2 regions of the Clostridioides sp. LIBA-7678 genome follow, and region 1 is predicted to be linked to the other one. Evidence: predicted binding sites of a transcription regulator. Region 1 holds the regulator's gene; the other holds the start of a gene.
The links. The regulator HrcA, encoded in region 1, represses chaperone genes, less so after heat shock. The targets are predictions, from matches to a motif close to TTAGCACTCNNNNNNNNNGAGTGCTAA.
Positions count from the first base shown of each region.

Region 2: a site for HrcA is predicted at 7,138-7,164, ahead of ACTG46_RS01485 (co-chaperone GroES). Genes of this name have one in related genera too.

Region 1 covers NZ_CP196987.1:2,869,670-2,879,694, reverse strand. Annotated here, with positions in the region: gene ACTG46_RS13685 (CCA tRNA nucleotidyltransferase) at 1-91, shown strand, start outside; gene ACTG46_RS13680 (APC family permease) at 328-1,641, shown strand; gene hemW (radical SAM family heme chaperone HemW) at 1,815-2,990, shown strand; gene hrcA (heat-inducible transcriptional repressor HrcA) at 3,093-4,112, shown strand; gene grpE (nucleotide exchange factor GrpE) at 4,142-4,762, shown strand; gene dnaK (molecular chaperone DnaK) at 4,853-6,703, shown strand; gene dnaJ (molecular chaperone DnaJ) at 6,914-8,068, shown strand; gene ACTG46_RS13650 (ROK family protein) at 8,979-9,914, shown strand; gene ACTG46_RS13645 (MFS transporter) at 9,947-10,025, shown strand, end outside.
Region 2 covers NZ_CP196987.1:242,519-252,543, reverse strand. Annotated here, with positions in the region: cyclic di-GMP riboswitch class I at 353-449, shown strand; gene ACTG46_RS01510 (hypothetical protein) at 503-679, shown strand; gene guaA (glutamine-hydrolyzing GMP synthase) at 985-2,520, opposite strand; purine riboswitch at 2,742-2,843, opposite strand; partial or broken gene larC (nickel pincer cofactor biosynthesis protein LarC) at 2,903-4,086, opposite strand; gene larB (nickel pincer cofactor biosynthesis protein LarB) at 4,178-4,918, opposite strand; gene groL (chaperonin GroEL) at 5,083-6,711, opposite strand; gene ACTG46_RS01485 (co-chaperone GroES) at 6,744-7,028, opposite strand; gene cls (cardiolipin synthase) at 7,221-8,711, opposite strand; gene ACTG46_RS01475 (DNA-3-methyladenine glycosylase family protein) at 8,730-9,605, opposite strand; gene ACTG46_RS01470 (YeiH family protein) at 9,896-10,025, opposite strand, start outside.

The DNA.
Region 1 (10,025 bases):
AAATAAGATGCTTGAAATAGTTATAAATAATCCAGAACTAAATGAAAAAGAAATACTGAAAGAAGAAGTATTAAATATATATACATTTTAGAATAGAGTATAAAAATTTTAGTTTAATTAATTTAAAAAGCTGAAAATATGGGACTTTTTTAGAAAAATAAATGATTTTTAGAGATTGTTTTAAACATTGAGATTGTATCTTTTTTAAATGTATAGAAACTTAATCTAAAATTAGCAGATTAATATAAAAAAAAACTTTGGGAATACTAAAACCATAATTTATAAAATTAATATTTTATGCACTATAAAACAGTGAGGAGGGACAGTATGCGTACTCAACTACAAAAGACTATTGGTCTTTCAGCAGCTCTTTCTACTGTTGTAGGTATGGTTATAGGTTCGGGAGTTTTTTTTAAGCCACAAGCAATATACACTACAACTAATGGAGCTCCAGGTCTAGGTATTATAGCATGGCTTTTAGGTGGCTTTATAACAATAACTGCAGGTCTTACAGCTACAGAAATCTCAGCTGCTATACCAAAAACTGGTGGTATGATGATTTATATTGAAGAGATATATGGAGAAAAGTTAGGTTTTTTAACTGGATGGATGCAAACTGTATTATTTTTCCCAGGAACATCAGCGGCGCTAGGAGTAATCTTTGCTCAACAAGCATCTGAACTTTTGGGCATGAGTCCAAATAATATGGCTAATGTACTTCCTATAGCAATTGGAGTTATACTATTTTTAGCAGTACTAAATATAATAGGCTCATCCTTAGGAGGGAAAGTTCAGACAGTAGCAACTGTTGGAAAAATGATACCTTTAATTTTAATAATAATTTTTGGATTTATTAAAGGTCAAAGTAGTGAAGTGTTAAGTCCATTTGTAGGTGATGGTGTTAGTGTATCAAACGCACTTGGACAAGTCTTAATAGCAACGTTATTTGCATATGATGGATGGATAAATGTTGGGGCTATATCAGGAGAAATGAAGTCTCCAGAGAAAGATTTGCCAAGAGCAATAGTTGGTGGCTTATCGTTAGTTATGGCAGTTTATATTATAATAAATATAGCTTACCTTTGGGTAGTGCCAGCAAGTGAATTAGCAACAGTTACTTCCCCAGCTACATTAGTAGCAACAAGATTATTTGGAAACTTAGGTGGAAAAGTAATAACTGTTGGTATATTAATATCAGTATTTGGTACATTGAATGGGTACTTATTGACAGGTTCAAGAATACCATATACATTAGCTGAAATGGGAACTTTACCAGCATCTAAAGCTCTTTTAAAAGTAAATTCTGGAGGTTCTCCTGTAAATTCAATATTACTTATAACTGTATTAGCCTGTGTATATGCCTTATCTGGCCAATTTAATCTTCTTACAGATTTAACTATATTTTCAATATGGGTATTTTATGTACTGACTTTTATAGGAGTTATGAGGCTTAGAAGAGAAAAACCTGATTTACACAGACCATATAGAGTTCCTTTATATCCAATAATACCAATCATAGCTATACTGGGAGGTATGTTTGTAATAATAAATCAATTGTTGACTTCAACAGTAATATCTTTAGGTGGAATATTTATAACACTATTAGGTTTGCCAGTTTATTATTATATGAAGAAAAGATAAGTACTTAATTTAAGTTAGATGAATTTGGATAAGAGTAAAAATTAACTTTTATCCAAATTTTTTATAATATTACATAGTATAAGTATTTTATATGTTACTTGATGTGCTATCTTGTTTGATTTATAATTTAGTAATTGATGTTTTAAGATAATTAAAGAAACGAGGAATAAAAAATGTTGGGACTTTATATACATATTCCATTTTGTGTAAAAAAATGTAAGTATTGTGATTTTAACTCTTACAAAATGGACATAGATGCAAAAAAAAGATATATAGAAGATTTAAAAATTGAAATGGAATTGTACAGTAATAAATTATATAAGGATAACAAATACAAGAAGAAAGAAGATTACCATCTAAATAGTGACGATACAATAACGAGTATATTTGTAGGAGGAGGTACACCTAGTATATTGACATCTGATGAAATAAGAGAAATATTTACAAGTGTAAGAGCAATGTTTAATATAGATAAGAATGCAGAAATAACTATAGAGTGTAATCCTGGTACACTGACACTAGAAAAATTAAAAACTATGAAAGATATTGGTATAAATAGACTTAGTATTGGTTTACAAGCTGTTCAAGAACAACATTTGAACTTTATAGGAAGAATACATACTTATGAAGAATTTGAGAAAAACTATAAAGATGCATTAAGTGTAGGCTTTAAAAATATTAATATAGATTTAATGTACAGTCTTCCAAATCAAACGCTATGTGATTGGAAGGAAACCCTTCAAAAAGTTTCAGACCTAAATCCAACACATATATCAGCCTATTCTCTTATATTAGAAGAAGGAACAGAGTTATATAATATGTATGAGAATAATAAGTTTGAGCTCATAGATGAAAATATGGATATAGAAATGTATGAGTATACAATAAACTATCTAAAATCAAAAGGGTATAATCAATACGAAATATCAAATTACTCAAAAGATGGTTATAATTGTGAACATAATATCTTATATTGGGAATGTGAACATTACATAGGTCTAGGAGCAGGAGCTTCTGGTTATATTAATAAGAATAGATATAATAATTTAGAATCTTTAGATGACTATCATTTGAGTTTAACAAAAAGAGAGAAACCAATACAAGAAAATGAGATTCTTTCTGAAAAAGATATGATAGAAGAGAAGATATTTATGGGGCTTAGAATGAATAAAGGTATAGAATTTGAAGATTTTAAAAAAAATTTTGGGCTAGATTTTAGAGAAAAATATAATAAGCAAATAGAAATGCTATTAGATAGAAAGCTTATAAATCAGAGCTTTGAGGGAATACAACTAACTCAAAAAGGAAGAGAAATATCTAATAGTATCTTTATAGAATTTATGGAATAATTTTTAAGGTGTTGACAAAATAAATTTATAATGGTATATAATATATATAATCTTTTTAGCACTCGAACTTGGTGAGTGCTAACAGCTAGGAGGCATAATAAGATGGAATTAAATGAAAGAAAATTAAATATCCTCAAAGCTATAGTTAAAGATTATATAGAAACAGCTGAAGCTATAGGTTCTAGAACAATATCTAAAAGACATGATTTAGGTGTTAGTGCTGCTACCATAAGAAATGAAATGGCTGACCTTGAAGAATTAGGGTACTTGATTCAGCCTCATACTTCTGCGGGTAGAGTTCCGTCTGAAAAAGGCTATAAGTTATATGTAAACTCTCTTATGAGTAAAAGCGAATTGGATGATAATGATAAAATTCTTATTGAACAATGTATGAATCATAATATAAATCATATAAAAGAATTGATTCATGAAACTTCAAAGCTATTATCTCAACTAACAAACTATACAACTGTAGCAGTTACTAAGAGTTTAATAAATCAAAGTGTTATAAAGCACATACAATTGGTTGCTATGAATGACAATAATATTTTACTTATAGTTGTAACAGATAAAGGAGATTTAAAAAAAGCTAACCTTACAACTAATGTATATTTAGATCAATCTAAGTTAAACTTGATTTCTGATAATCTTACAAGGAAGCTCTTAGGTAAAAGTATAACAGATTTGGATGATAATCTAATTGCTTTTATTAAATACGAAATAAGTGAGTATTCTGGGCTTATAGATGAGCTTTTAAATGCTTTGAATTCAAATATGAAAGAAGAAGATTTTTCTCTATCATTAAATGGAGCTACTAACATATTTAGCTATCCAGAATTTAATGATGTATTAAAAGCAAAGTCATTTTTAAATATGTTGGAGAAAAAAGAGACAATAGCTGACATAATTAAATCAAAGGGAATACAAAAAGACAATCTAAATATAATAATTGGTAGTGATAATGATTGTGAATTGGCACAGGATTGTAGTATAGTTACAGCAACTTATAATGTAGATAGAGACTTGGTTGGGCGAATAAGTTTTATAGGCCCTACAAGAATGGATTATGCTAGAATTTACTCTATAATAAATTATATGAGTTTATTAATTAATAGAAAGTAAAGAAATTTTAAATTGAGAGGTGTAAAGTCTTGGATAAAAAAAATGAGCAACAGGAAGTAAAAGAAGAAAATGATACTTCTATTAACCAAGAATCTGAAACTCAAGTAGAGTTAGAAGAGGAAATTGTTAATGAAGAATGTAAGGAATCAAGTGAAACAAGTGATGAAAAAGAAGTTGATGATGAAAATGTAACAGATATAAATTCTAAATTAGCAGAAAAAAAATTGCAAGACGAATTAGATGAATCAAATGATAAATATCAAAGACTTCAAGCCGAATATGCAAACTACAGAAGAAGAACTCAACAAGAAAAAGAGACGATAGGTGTGTTTGCAAATGAAAAGATAATAACTGAGTTGATACCAGTTATAGATAGTATGGAAAGAGCCTTAGATGCATGTGAAGATAAGGAAGATACTATGTATAAGGGTATAAGCCTTGTACATAAACAGTTAATGGACACTCTAGTAAAATTTGGAGTAGAAGAAATAGAAGCAGAATCTAAGGAATTTGACCCTAATTTACACCTAGCAGTTATGCAAGAAAGTGTAGATGGAGTTGAAGCAAATCAAATAGTAATGGTACTTCAAAAAGGATATAAGCTAGGAACTAAAGTTATAAGACCTTCAATGGTTAAAGTTTCTTGCTAAGTATAAATTAAAGGTTGATTATTTAACCTAATATAAAATATTCAAATAAGTAAAACTTAATTATATAATTACTCGAGGAGGATTTTAGTCATGGGAAAAATAATAGGAATAGATTTAGGAACAACAAATTCATGTGTTGCAGTATTAGAAGGTGGAGAAGCACAAATAATAGCAAATAGTGAAGGTATGAGAACTACTCCATCAGTAGTAGCATTTACAAAAGATGGTGAAAGAATAGTTGGAGAGCCTGCAAAAAGACAAGCAGTTACAAATGCAGATAAAACAATAACTTCTATAAAAACTCATATGGGAACTGATTACAAAGTAAATATAGATGGAAAATCATATACTCCACAAGAAATATCAGCAATAATATTACAAAAATTAAAATCAGATGCAGAAAGTTACTTAGGACAAACAGTAACAGAGGCAGTTATAACAGTACCAGCTTACTTTACAGATGCTCAAAGACAAGCTACTAAAGATGCTGGTAGAATAGCAGGACTTGATGTTAAGAGAATAATAAACGAACCAACAGCAGCTGCTCTTGCTTATGGTATGGATAAATTAGACCAAGAAAAGAAAATATTAGTATTTGACTTAGGTGGAGGAACTTTTGACGTATCTATACTTGAAATAGGAGATGGAACTTTCGAAGTTTTAGCTACAGCTGGTAACAATAGATTAGGTGGAGATGATTTTGACCAAATAGTAATAGACTATTTAGCGGATGAATTCAAAAAAGCTGAAGGTGTAGACTTAAGAAATGATAATATGGCTCTTCAAAGATTAAAAGAAGCAGCAGAAAAGGCTAAGAAAGAATTATCATCAACAATGAATTCAAACATAAACTTACCTTTCATAACTGCTACAGCAGAAGGACCAAAACACTTAAATATAGACTTATCAAGAGCTAAATTTGAAGAATTAACTAGAGGTTTAGTTGAAAAAACTATGGAACCAACTAAGAGAGCTTTACAAGATGCTGGACTTTCTACAGGTGATATAGATGATGTATTATTAGTAGGTGGTTCTACAAGAATACCAGCAGTACAAGAAGCTGTTAAGAAATTTATAGGAAAAGACCCTCATAAAGGTATAAACCCAGATGAGTGTGTTGCAGCAGGAGCTTCTATACAAGCAGGAGTTTTAGCAGGAGATGTTAAAGATTTATTATTACTAGACGTTACTCCATTATCTCTTGGTATAGAAACTATGGGTAATGTAATGACTAAGATAATAGAAAGAAACACTACAATACCAACTAAGAAATCTCAAGTATTCTCAACTGCTGCTGATAATCAAACAGCTGTTGATATACATGTTCTTCAAGGTGAAAGAAGTATGGCTTATGACAATACAACTTTAGGAAGATTCCAATTAACAGATATACCACCAGCACAAAGAGGAATACCTCAAATAGAAGTTACATTTGATATAGATGCAAATGGTATAGTTAATGTTTCAGCTAAAGACTTAGGTACAGGAAAAGAACAAAAAATAACTATAACATCAAACACTAATCTATCAGAATCAGAGATAGAGCAAAAGATAAAAGAAGCAGAAATGAATGCAGAAGCAGACAAACAAAAGAAAGAAAAAATAGAAGCATTTAACCAAGCTGAATCTACTATATATCAAACTGAAAAGACTTTAAATGAACTTGGAGATAAAATAAGCTCAAGTGATAAAGAAGATATAGAAAAAGCTATAGAAAACTTAAAATCTGTAAAAGACAAACAAGATGCTACAGCAGAAGAACTTAAAAAAGCTACAGATGAAGTAATGACTAAGTTCCAAAAAGTATCTCAAGAAATGTACCAACAAGCAGCTCAAGAGCAACAAGCAGCACAAGGAGCAGAACAACAAGCTCAAGACAATGGACCTAAAGATGACAATGTAGTAGATGCTGACTTTAAAGAGGTAGATGAAGACAAATAAGATATATAATATGTAACACTAAATGATAGATGGATAATATATGATTTATGAAAATCATATAGATGTTAAAGATATATGGACAATATACATCATAAAGAATATAATATATCATAGATTATATAACTTAAAGTAGAATATAAGAATTAATGATAGCTTGTAGTTTATTATTCTACAAGCTATCGTTTTGTAAAATGAAGGTGGTGTCAATTTTTGAGTACAAAAAGGGATTATTATGAAGTCTTAGGCATCAGTAAAGGTGCAGAAGCTCAAGAGATAAAAAAAGCTTATAGAAAATTAGCAATGAAGTACCATCCAGATAGAAATCCTGGCGATAAAGAAGCAGAAGAAAAGTTTAAAGAGATAAATGAAGCTTATGAAGTACTATCAGATGATACAAAGAGAAAAACTTACGACCAGTTTGGGCATGATGGGCTAAATGGTCAAGGAGGTTTTGGTGGCCAAGGAGGATTTGGCGGTCAAGGCTTTGGTGGTTTTGAAGATATGTTTGGAGACATATTTGGAGACATGTTTGGAGGAGGCTTCGGAGGTGGAAGACAGAGAAGAAGAGGTCCTCAACGTGGTGCGGATATAAGACAAAGTGTCACTATATCTTTTGAAGAAGCTGCATTTGGTAAAAAGATGTCTATAAAAGTAAACAGAAGTGAAGAGTGTGAAGAATGTAGTGGAACTGGAGCAAAACCAGGTACATCAAAGAAAACTTGTTCAACTTGTAATGGAACTGGTCAAGTTAGAACTGTTCAAAGAACTCCATTTGGTAATATAGCAAGTTCAAGACCTTGTAGTGCTTGTAATGGAACTGGAGAAGTTATTGAATCTCCATGTAGTAAATGTCATGGAACTGGAAATACAAGAAAAGTTAAGACTATAGAAGTAGACATACCTGCAGGTATAGATGATGGTCAAATGATAAAACTTTCTGGTCAAGGTGAAGTAGGAGAAAAAGGTGCTCCAAGAGGAGACTTATATATCGTAGTTAATGTTAAGTCACATCCACTATTTACTAGGGATGGAAATGATATTTACTTTGAGATGCCAATTACATTTGTTCAAGCAACTTTAGGTGATGAGATAGAAGTACCTACTTTGGATGGAAAAGTTAAATATAGCGTGCCAGAAGGAACACAAACTGGAACTGTATTTAGACTTAAAGAAAAAGGAATCCCTAGAATTAGAGGTAATTCAAGAGGAGACCAGTATGTTAAAGTTGTAGTTGAAATTCCTAAAAAATTAAATGACAAGCAAAAAGACCTGTTAAAGGAATTTGCGAAGGAGTGTGGGTCGAACGTCCACGAAAAGAAAAAAACATTCGGACAGAAAATAGAAGATATGTTTAAGAAAAAGTAATTAAAATGGCCAATATATAATCGTATTTCTGAAATCTTATCTATTTAAGAGATTTTCAATGGATATAGTATGATTTTTATATTGGCTATTTTTATGGAAAAAATAAAAACTGAATATAAATAATTTTCTGAAAAATACTTGTCCCCAAATATATAATATGCTATAATATAATCAAACAACAGAAAGGGGTGATTCCAGTGGGAACGAATGTGGCACTGCCAAATGATGAAGAAAACTCAATTATAATATGTAAGATAAAATTAGATACTTTTAGTGCTATATTAAGTACTGGAAAAACTCACGAGCTGGGATAATTATTGTAATTACCTAGACTTAAACCTTTAATAGTAAAATAGTAATATTCTATAGACAAGGTATCTAATTTTTAAATCTTTTGTATAGTATAAATTAATATTTTTACAAAAGATTTATCTGATTATAATTCAGTTATGAAAAGCTAGTTGTAAATTGATTTTAATATGTATATGTGTAAAGAAATATGTATGTATTATTATTTATTGTACTAGATATGTATGTAAAGAAATATGTATCTAGCTAGATATATGTAAAGAAGTATGCATATGTTGTGTAGAAAGTCAAATTCTATCTACTAAAAGGCATACTTAAGATTTGTTTGATATTTAGTTATAAATAATGTTGTAGATAAAAAATAAGTAGATATAAAGACTTAAAATACTTGTTTTAGATATAGTTTGTTTTGAACGCTTAACAAATTAAAATAATTAATAAAATAGGCATCTTCTCATAGTAAAAATATACTGTGGGAAGATGTTTTTACTTTGTGTATAAGTTGTTATGAAAAATTTGCATAGTGTCACATTTTAATATACTATATATATAATAAAATATAGAGCAAAATTAAATGATTCAAAAGAGAAAGGTGAAAAGGATGTATTATATAGGTGTAGATATAGGTGGAACAGGTATACAAGCAGGTGTAGTTGATAATAATGGAAAGATACTTTTTAGGTCAGAATGTAAAACTGTTATTGAAAAAGGTTTTGAAGGAATACTTAATGACATAAAAGTAATGATTGATAAGTTGCTAGAAGAGAATGAGCTTACTATTAGCAATATAAAATCTATTGGATTTGGAGTACCTGGCTTTATAAATAAAGATGGTTTAGTAACATGTGTAAATTTAAAATGGGATGGAAAAGATTTTAATAATGAACTAAAAAGAATCTTTCCAGAGGTTGAAATTCATGGAGAAAATGATGCAACAGTAGCAGCACTTGGAGAAGCGAAATTTGGAAGTATGAAGGGTGCTAATGTTGGTGTTTTATATACTTTAGGAACTGGTGTAGGTGGAGGAATAGTAATTAATCAAAAAGTTTTTTCTGGAGCACATGGATTAGGCTCAGAAATAGGTCATCAAATTATAGGAGAAAACTATTTTGATTGTAATTGTGGAAATAATGGTTGTGTAGAAACTTTTTGTTCCGCAACTGCAATTATAAAGTATTCTCAGAAGTTGATACAAGAAGGACGAGAAAGTATGATTTTAAATTTAGCAGAAGGAAATTTAGAAAATATAAATGCAAAGATGGTGTTTGATTCATATAGGGAAAATGATGAAGTTGCAATTGAAGTAATAAATCGATTTAAGGAGTATTTAGCTAAAACTTTTGCAAATACAATAAATTCTTTAGACCCAGAAATTATATCTATCGGTGGAGGTATTTCTAAAGCTAGTGATATAATACTCGATGGAATAGAGGACTTAGTAAGAAAATTTGTATTGTACAAAAAAGAAGATATAGCTACAATTACATGTGCAACTTTAGGCTCAGACGCAGGAATTATAGGAGCTGCTTTTTTATAAGGTAAAGGAGTTGCTTACTGGAGGCATGATATATGAGTAAGATAAATGCTAGAAGAACACTTTTTTTGATAGCAATAGGTTCAGGAACTATGCTTAATCCTCTTAATTCGT
Region 2 (10,025 bases), 1.6 Mb from region 1:
TAAAAAATAAAAACTTGATAACTTAATATCCAATCTCCTTTATCTTATCTTACTTAATATCGTTTTCAACATTATCCAATCATTGCTAATAAGTATAATTTATATGCTTATCACTGTCAAGTTTAGCTCATCTCCTCTACAATATATCCCAAAATTACCTAATTTCTATCTACTTAATTTATTAACTACTTCTATTTACTCTAATTTATGCCATCTTCTCAATTTAACTTAATTAACACGTCTAGTCCATTTTTTGAAGTAAAATAACATTAATATGCATAAATTTATTCAATTTTCAAATAATCATGTTGAATAATAACTAATTCTGTTGTATTATTGTAGTTGTAGAATAAAACTAAATCGGCAAAGCTAGAGAAATTTAGTGACGCAAAGCTATAGGGACTAAGACTTATAAAATCAATTATAAGTTATGTCAGCCAGTTGCCAAAAAGATATATTCTTTTTGTTTTTCATGAAAGTTTTTTAGGGGGATAAATATATTATGTTTGGAGATAAAATGGATAGATGTACACATATATTGACTGCTTATATTGGTAGTCCATATGATTATTGTGATTTTATAGATACACAGCTAGATGATTTTATACTAGAGTACGGAGAAAATGTGGTAGAATCTTGCCTACATCAGGTGATGATATTGGTAAGTAAGTATAATTAGGTAGTTTTTATTTTCTAGAAAGACCTTTTTAGTTTTATCTACATTTAAATAATCTTATAGTAAAAAATTTTAATATCATATATTAGTTCTACTACAATTAAACTTGGTCAATATCGAAAAAAATCTGGACAAATTTATTATAAATTAAGTAGTTATGAAATCGAAGAAATAATAAAAGGATTTGAAAATCTATTATTTAAATAAATTTGATTAATATAGATAAACAAGTCTAGGTAAGTTTATTATTAGATAAATTTAAAAAGCTATAAACCTTGTAATTACAAAGTTTATAGCTTTTTTATTTATTATTCCCACTCGATAGTCCCTGGTGGTTTAGAAGTTATATCATAAACTACTCTATTTACTCCATCAACTTCATTTATTATTCTATTAGAAATTCTTTCTAATACATCATAAGGCATCTTATACCAGTCAGAAGTCATTCCATCAGAAGAAGTAACTGCTCTTAAACCAACTAGATAAGCATATGTTCTTTCATCTCCCATAACTCCAACAGTTTTAACATCTGGTAATGTTGCAAAAGCTTGCCATATTTCTCTATATAGACCTGCTTTTCTAAGCTCGTCCATATAAACAGCATCAGCTTCTCTTAAGATGTCACATTTTTCTTTAGTTACATCACCTATAACTCTTATTCCTAAACCTGGCCCTGGGAAAGGATGTCTAAAGATTAATCCTTCTTCTATACCAAGCTCTAATCCTATTTTTCTAACTTCATCTTTAAATAACTCTCTTAATGGTTCTACAATTTCTTGGAAGTCTACATCTTCTGGAATTCCACCAACATTGTGATGAGATTTTATTGTAGCAGCATTTCCATGTCCACTTTCTATAACATCTGGATAGATTGTCCCTTGAACTAAGAAATCCATTTTTCCTAATTTATTTGATTCTTCTTCAAATACTCTTATAAATTCTTCACCTATTATTTTTCTCTTAGCTTCTGGCTCAGATACTCCTTTTAACTTAGATAAGAATCTATCTTCTGCATTAACTCTTATTAGATTTATATCAAATTTTTCTCTAAATATTCTTTCTACATCATTTCCTTCATTTTTTCTAAGTAATCCATGGTCAACAAATATACAAGTTAAATTGTCCCCAATTGCTCTATGAATAAGAACTGCAGCAACAGAAGAATCAACTCCTCCACTTAAAGCACATAAAGCTTTTTTATCACCTATTTTTTCTTTTAATTCTTTTATCTTATCTTCTATAAATGAATCTGTAGTCCAGTCTCCTTTTACCTTACAAATATTGTATAAGAAATTTGTAAGTATCTTATCGCCTTCTAAACAGTGTTCTACTTCTGGATGGAATTGAACTCCATATAAGTTTCGTTCTACATTTTCCATAGCCGCTACTGGACAATCGTTAGTATTTGCAACTATATTAAATCCTTCTGGAACTTTTTCTATTAAATCTGTATGACTCATCCATACACTATTTGTAGTTATACCTTCAAATAATGATGATTTTCCATAAGTTATAGCCGTTTTTCCATACTCTTTTTCTTGTTTATTACCTTTTCTTACAACTCCGCCTAAGACATGAGACATTATTTGAATACCATAGCATATTCCAAGTATTGGAACTCCTAGTTCAAATATTTCTTTTGATATTGTTGGTGAATCTTCTAAATATGCGCTATTTGGTCCACCTGTAAATATTATCCCTTTAGGATTTTTTTCTTTTATTCTTTCTATGCTTGCAGTACATGGAAGTATTTCACAATATACGTTGTTTTCTCTAACTCTTCTAGCTATCAACTGATTATATTGTCCTCCAAAATCTATTACAAGTACTAATTCATGTTTCATAAATTTACATCTCTCCTTGTATAATATAGTTTTTATATATTTATTTTAACACAATACAGTCTAAATTATATTAAATCTTTTTACACAAAAAACCTGTATAGTAACTTCCATAATTTCTAACAAAAGTGAAATTACTATACAGGCTTCCAAAATGCCCTTTATCTTATAGCCAACACATAGGGAGTATAACTCAGCCTACACATTTACTTAACTAGGTCTTTTGGTATAATAATTTCACTCATAGTCAAGATATTTACGGTATCTTGGTAGAGACTCTCAGACCATATTTCTGAGCATATACGAGTGAGTTTATATTTTATATATTTTTTTCTGTTTGCTTTTATTTAATAAAGCTGAGTATTAATTTATCAAAATTTATTGCTTATGTCAATAAGTTTTCACTAAATTCTTCTTTTATTCTAAAATTTATATCAGCAAACACTTTTTTTATAGGAATATCTTCATTTTTTGCTATAGTCTTACATTCATTGTATTCTGGAGTAGCCTTTATTAGTTTATCTTTATAATATCCTAATTTTACTGTAACTACTCCATATTTTGTATCCAATTTTACAAATTTTCTATCTAGAATTTCTCTATTGTAGGAATTATATCGCACTCCAAATGTGCTAGTTTCTAAAAGTAATATTTTAATAAATTTTTCTAAATCTGATTCATTACATAAAATTGATACTTTTGTTGCAGGTCTATTCTTCTTCATATAAATGCTCTCTGTATAAATATCTAATGCTTTCTCATTTAATACTTTTTCATACAAATAAGAATAGATTTCTGAAGACATATCATCAATGTTTGCACTAATTTCATAAATTAATTCTTCTTTTTTTTTTCACCTAATACAGTTCTCAACATATTTGGTACTTCAAATTTCTTATGACCTATACCATATCCAATTTGTTTTGGAGAAAACTCAAACTCATCTACAAACTCATCACATAAAACTTTTATGATTGCAGCTCCTGTTGGAGTTGTACATTCTCCTTTTACATTATTTAATTTAATTGGCACACCTTTTAAAATTTCCATAGTTGCAGGTGCAGGTATAGGTATAATTCCATGCTCACATTTTGCAAAACCTGAACCAACAGTCACTGTACTAGCACAAACTTTATCTATACAAAGTAAATCAACCAATATAGAAGCTCCTACTATATCCACAATTGAATCTATAGCCCCTACCTCATGAAAATGTATCTTATCTATTGTAGTTCCATGAACTTTAGCTTCTGCTTCGCCAATTACCATAAATATTTTTTTTGCATTAGATTTTACATTTTCATTTAGACCACTTTCATCTATAATCTCAAATATATCCACTAAATTTCTATGTGTATGTGTTTCTTTTGTAATTACTTCTACTTTTGTACCTACTATTCCATTCTCATTTTTTGAGCTGATGTTTATGTTAAATTCATCGCTCATTTTTAGTTTATGAATTTCCTCCAAAAAAATTTCCTTAGGCACACCTAAATTTAATAAACTTGCAAGGGTCATATCCCCTGATATACCGCTTATTATATCAAAATAAAGTATTTTTTCACTCATATATGTCTCCTCAATTTTAATAGTAAAATATAATAGAAATTAGATTTTATTATATAATTTATGTTTAATTTATATCAATATATTTTATTTATTATAGCTTATTTATCATTGCTGCTAAATATCCTGCGCCAAATCCATTATCAATATTTACAACAGATATTCCAGATGCACAACTATTTAACATAGCCAGCAATGCTGCTAACCCTCCAAAATTTGCTCCATATCCAACAGAAGTTGGGACAGCTATTACTGGGACATCAACCAATCCTCCAACTACACTTGCAAGAGCGCCTTCCATTCCTGCAACAGCCACTATTACTCTAGCACTATCTATTTTATGTCTTTTATTTAAAAGCCTATGTATGCCTGCCACGCCTACATCATAGATTCTATCAACATCATTACCCAGAAATTTAGCTGTATAATATGCTTCATCTGCTACTGGTATATCAGAAGTTCCTCCTGTAGCAATCACAATTTTGCCCTTTCCTATATTCTCTATAGCATGATTTTGAATTTTGAGAATTTTAGATAACTCTTCATATTCAGCATGATTATATATTTCTTTAATTTTTATAAAGGTTTCTTTTCTACATCTTGTCCCCAATATATTAGAGCCTTTTTGATTCATTTTATCAATAATTCCTAAAATATGTTCGTCACTCTTTCCTTCACAATAAATAACTTCTGGATATCCATTTCTTAGTTCTCTATGATGGTCTATGTTTGCATAGCCAAGGTCTTCATATGGTAAATCTTTTAATCTATCTAATGCAACATCTATATCTATGTTCTCATTTTTAACTTCTTCAAGCAACTTTCTTAAGTCCATAATCTCGCATCCTTTTTAATTTTGATTTTTTATCTAATAACAATTATACCTCAATTAGTATTTATGTAACATTACTTATACATAAAAGAACTATTCCAACTTAGAAATTAAAACTAAGTCAGAATAGTTCTTTATATTAAGATTTATGTTCTAAATTTTTTAAATTACATCATTCCTGGCATTCCGCCACCCATTCCTGGCATTCCTGCATCTTCTTTCTCAGGAAGGTCAGCAACAGCAGCTTCAGTAGTTAAGAAAGTACCTGCTATTGATGCAGCATTTTGTAAAGCACTTCTACTAACTTTAGTTGGGTCAACTATACCAGCTTCTATCATATTTACATATTTTTCATTTAATGCGTCAAATCCAGTTTCTGCTTCAGAATTAACAACATTTTGTACAATTACAGCACCTTCAAGACCAGCATTTATAGCTATTTGTCTTAATGGCTCCTCTAATGCTTTTTTAACTATTTGAGCACCTAGTTTAACTTCGCCTTCTAAACTATCAACTAGTGTGCCTATTGCTGGTATAACACTAACAAAAGCAGTTCCTCCACCAGCTACTATTCCTTCTTCTACTGCTGCTCTAGTTGCATTAAGAGCATCTTCTATTCTTAGCTTTCTTTCTTTTAACTCCACTTCTGTAGCAGCCCCAACTTTTATAACCGCTACTCCTCCAGCAAGCTTAGCTAATCTTTCCATTAGTTTTTCTCTATCAAAATCTGAAGTAGTTTGCTCTACTTGATGTTTAATTTGAGCTACTCTATCTTCTATAGCTTTTTTATCTCCAGAACCATCTACTATTGTAGTGTTTTCTTTAGTTACTTTAACAGATGAAGCTCTACCTAACATAGATAAATCAGCTTCTTTTAAATCATAACCTAATTCTTCTGATATTACTTGAGCACCTGTAAGTATTGCTATATCTTGAAGCATTTCTTTTCTTCTATCTCCAAATCCTGGAGCTTTAACTGCTACTACATCAAATGTTCCTCTTAATTTATTAACTACTAATGTAGACAATGCTTCACCTTCTACATCTTCAGCTATTATCAATAATTTTTTACCTTGTTGAACTATTTGCTCAAGAACTGGTAGTAATTCTTGTATGTTAGATATCTTTTTATCAGTAATTAATATATATGGGTCATTTAAAACTGCTTCCATCTTATCTACATCTGTAACCATATATGCAGAAACAAATCCTCTATCAAACTGCATACCTTCAACAGCATCTAATTCAGTATTCATAGTTTGAGATTCTTCAACAGTTATAACTCCATCTTTCCCTACTATTTCCATAGCCTCTGCTATTAATTTTCCAACTTCTTCATCTCCAGCAGATATAGAAGCAACTTGAGATATAGCTTCTTGTGTTTCCACTATTCTTGATTGATTTTTTAATTCTTCTACTGCTACTATTACTGCTTTTTGTATCCCTTTTCTTAATAATATTGGGTTAGCCCCTGCTGTTACATTTTTTAAACCTTCTCTTATTATAGCTTGTGCTAAAACTGTAGCAGTTGTAGTACCATCTCCAGCTACATCATTAGTTTTTGTTGCAACTTCTTTAACTAATTGAGCACCCATATTTTCAAATCTATCTTCTAACTCTATCTCTTTTGCTATAGTTACACCATCATTAGTTATAAGTGGAGAACCAAATTTTTTATCTAATATAACATTTCTTCCTTTTGGTCCTAATGTTACTTTTACTGTATCTGCTAATTTATTTACACCAGCTTCTAAAGCTCTTCTTGTTTCCTCTGAAAATTTAATTTCTTTAGCCATTTTAAACCCCTCCTAATAAACTTATTCTATATTTATTCAATAACAGCTAATACATCACTTTGTCTTAGTATTGTATACTCTTGTCCTTCTATCTTAACTTCTGTTCCAGAATATTTTTGGAATATAACTTTATCTCCTACTGTTAATTCCATTTTTATTTCTTTTCCTTCAACTATTCCACCTGGTCCAACTTCTACAACTTCAGCTATTTGAGGTTGCTCTTTAGCTGCTCCTGGTAAAACTATTCCACTTGCAGTTTTTTCTTCTGCTTCTACTTTTTTAATTACTACTCTGTCAGCTAATGGTCTTATTTTCATTCTTTACGCCTCCTAAAATATTAAGTATAGACTAGTTCGCCTATGTTTTTAGTTATTTTTAAATTAATACTACTTTTATATGTAGATTTATATATATACTTTTTATTTATTATCACTCTATTCAATAGAGTGCTAACAATTATTATAATATACCAATCACACATAATTTTCAATACCTTTTTTAATAATTTTTTATAATATTGGTGAAAATAATCTGGCTACAGATTCTTTAATTTTTTGTATAATACTTCTATTCTTAAATACCTCCAGATTAAGTTCTTCACAGTGACTTAAATCTTCAAAGAAATCATCTGTCATTACTCCAATAACTTCTTCATCATAGATAAATGCATTTACTTCAAAGTTAAGCATAAAACTTCTTAAATCCATATTAGCTGTCCCTGCAGAAGCAATTTTATCATCTATTATTACGACTTTAGAATGTATAAATCCTTTATTATACAAATAAACCTTACCACCTGCTCTTAATATTTCTTCAAAATAGGAATAGGATGCTATGTTTACTATCTTGTGGTCTGCAATTTTTGGAAATATTATTCTAACATCTACTCCACTAAGTGCAGCACTTTTTATAGCTTTTAGTAAACTCTCATCTGGGATAAAGTACGGTGTTTCTATATAAACATTTTGCCTAGCTTGGCATATTGCAGAAAAATAAGCATAATGAATATCTTCCCAATCACTATCTGGACCACTTGCAACAACTTGTATCATACTTTCGCCTACATTTCCAACACTTGGAAAATAGTTTTTAGTCACTAAAACTTCTTTTGTTGTATAATACCAGTCAATCAAGAATGTCATTTGAAGCATATATACAGAAATACCTTTAATTCTAATGTGAGTATCTCTCCAATACCCAAACTTATCATCTTTGCCTAAATATTCGTCTCCTATATTTATTCCACCTGTATATCCAATTATTCCATCAATAACAACAATTTTTCTATGATTTCTATAGTTCAATTTTCCTCCTATTATAGGAAATTTTGTAGGTAAAAATGCTGCTATTTCTATACCAACTTCTCTCATTTCTCGGAAGAATTTTCTATTAAACCAAAATCTCCAACATCCTACATCATCATATAAAATTCTTATTTTGATTCCTTCTTTGGCTTTTTTTATAAGCTCTTCTTTTAACACCCTACCTATATCACTATCTTTGATAATAAAGTACTCTATATGGATATGGTCTTTTGCTTCTCTTATATCTTCTATAAGCCTTTTAAACTTTTCATTTCCATCTACAAAGACATCTACTTTATTATTTTTAGTAAATGGAAACATACCAGTCTTTAAAAGCATATTTATTACTCTTTTTCTGTAACTACCATCTTCTTCGTCTCTTAAAAGCTTATTTTGCTTTATAGATTCTTTTTCTAGTTCAACGATTTCTGTTATCTTTTCTAACGTATCAAAAAGTTTCTTTTCTTTTATATTGTTAGCTAGTTTTTGAGTCTTAAATAATTTTCGCTTTCTAATATTTCTACCTGAAATAGCATATACAATTAGACCGATTCCTGGAAATATAATAAACATCAATAACCAGGACATGGTTTTTGCAGGATCTCTATTTTCAAGTAATATAATCACAGAAATTATGGCTCCAGCTAGATATGATATAATTAAATAGAACAGAAATATTGTGCCTATTACTCCCATAATTCCTCCCCCTTAATTTTATTTTCCTATACCAAGTTCTCTTGCATAGTAAAATAAATACTGTTGAGCAAATCCAGACATATCTCCGAATTTATCAATGCCATAAGTTCTCATTTTAGGTAGACTCATATCTTCATCTATGTAGAACTCTTGCATAACCCTCTTAACCCAAACATCAACTGGAAAAGAATCATATTTTTGCATGCCAAATAATGCAATACAATCACATACTTTTGGTCCTACTCCATTGAATTTTAAAAGTTCTTTTCTACAGTCATCTGTAGTTAAATTTGTATATTCAGATACCTTATCATTATTTTCTATAACCGCCTCTGTAGTACTTTTTATGTACTTATCTCTAAAGCCTGTTTGACATGCTCTTATTTCCTCTTGTGAAGCCTTATTTAGCTCTTCTGGTGTTGGGAATGCGTAGTATTCATTACCTTCGTACTCACCTATGTACTTGCCAAATTTTTTTGATAAATTTTCTATAGCTCTTTGTATCATAGGAATTCTATTATTAGAAGAAATTATAAATGATATAAGCATTTCCCATCCATCTTGTCTTAGTATTCTTATTCCACATCCAAACTCAGTAGCCTTATTTAAATATTCATCCATATTTTTTAGCTTATTTTTTATTTCTGTATAATCAGTTCCTAAATCAAAGTAATTATACCAAATACTATTAAACTCCTCTAAATTTGTATTATTTAAATATATCTTATCATTTTCTTTTTTTACATTTAATATTCTACCCTTTGCAACGCCAGTGTATGAGTCATCTTCTTGTTTGTGCCATCTAAAACATTGACCACACTCAAATATATGTTTTGGATCAAAATCTGTTACCCCTTCTAGTATAACTCCATTATCCTTTTCATAAACATTCATAACTAAATCTCCTTAATATTTATATTTTTGCTTTGTCTATTTATTTAAAAACTTAACTTTAATATGTGTATTTTACTTATTTTAACACAAAGATAAGCAATTTCAAAATTTATAATGTTATTATTATGTAAAATAATATTTTACTTTAAATTTTCACTTAAAATAAAAAATGAATTTCTATAAGTTTATACCCATTTAAACTTATCGAAATTCATTTTTTATTTATATTATAAATTATTAGTATCATATTATTTTAATTAATCAAGCTAATATTAAAAATGTTTTTTATATTATATAAATATTTTTATTAAAACTATAGCTGATACAACTTGAACTATACCTACAAATAAACCATATAAAGAAACTTCTTTACCTTGTTTCACTAAGTCTTTTACATTAACCTTTAAACCAATTGCTGCT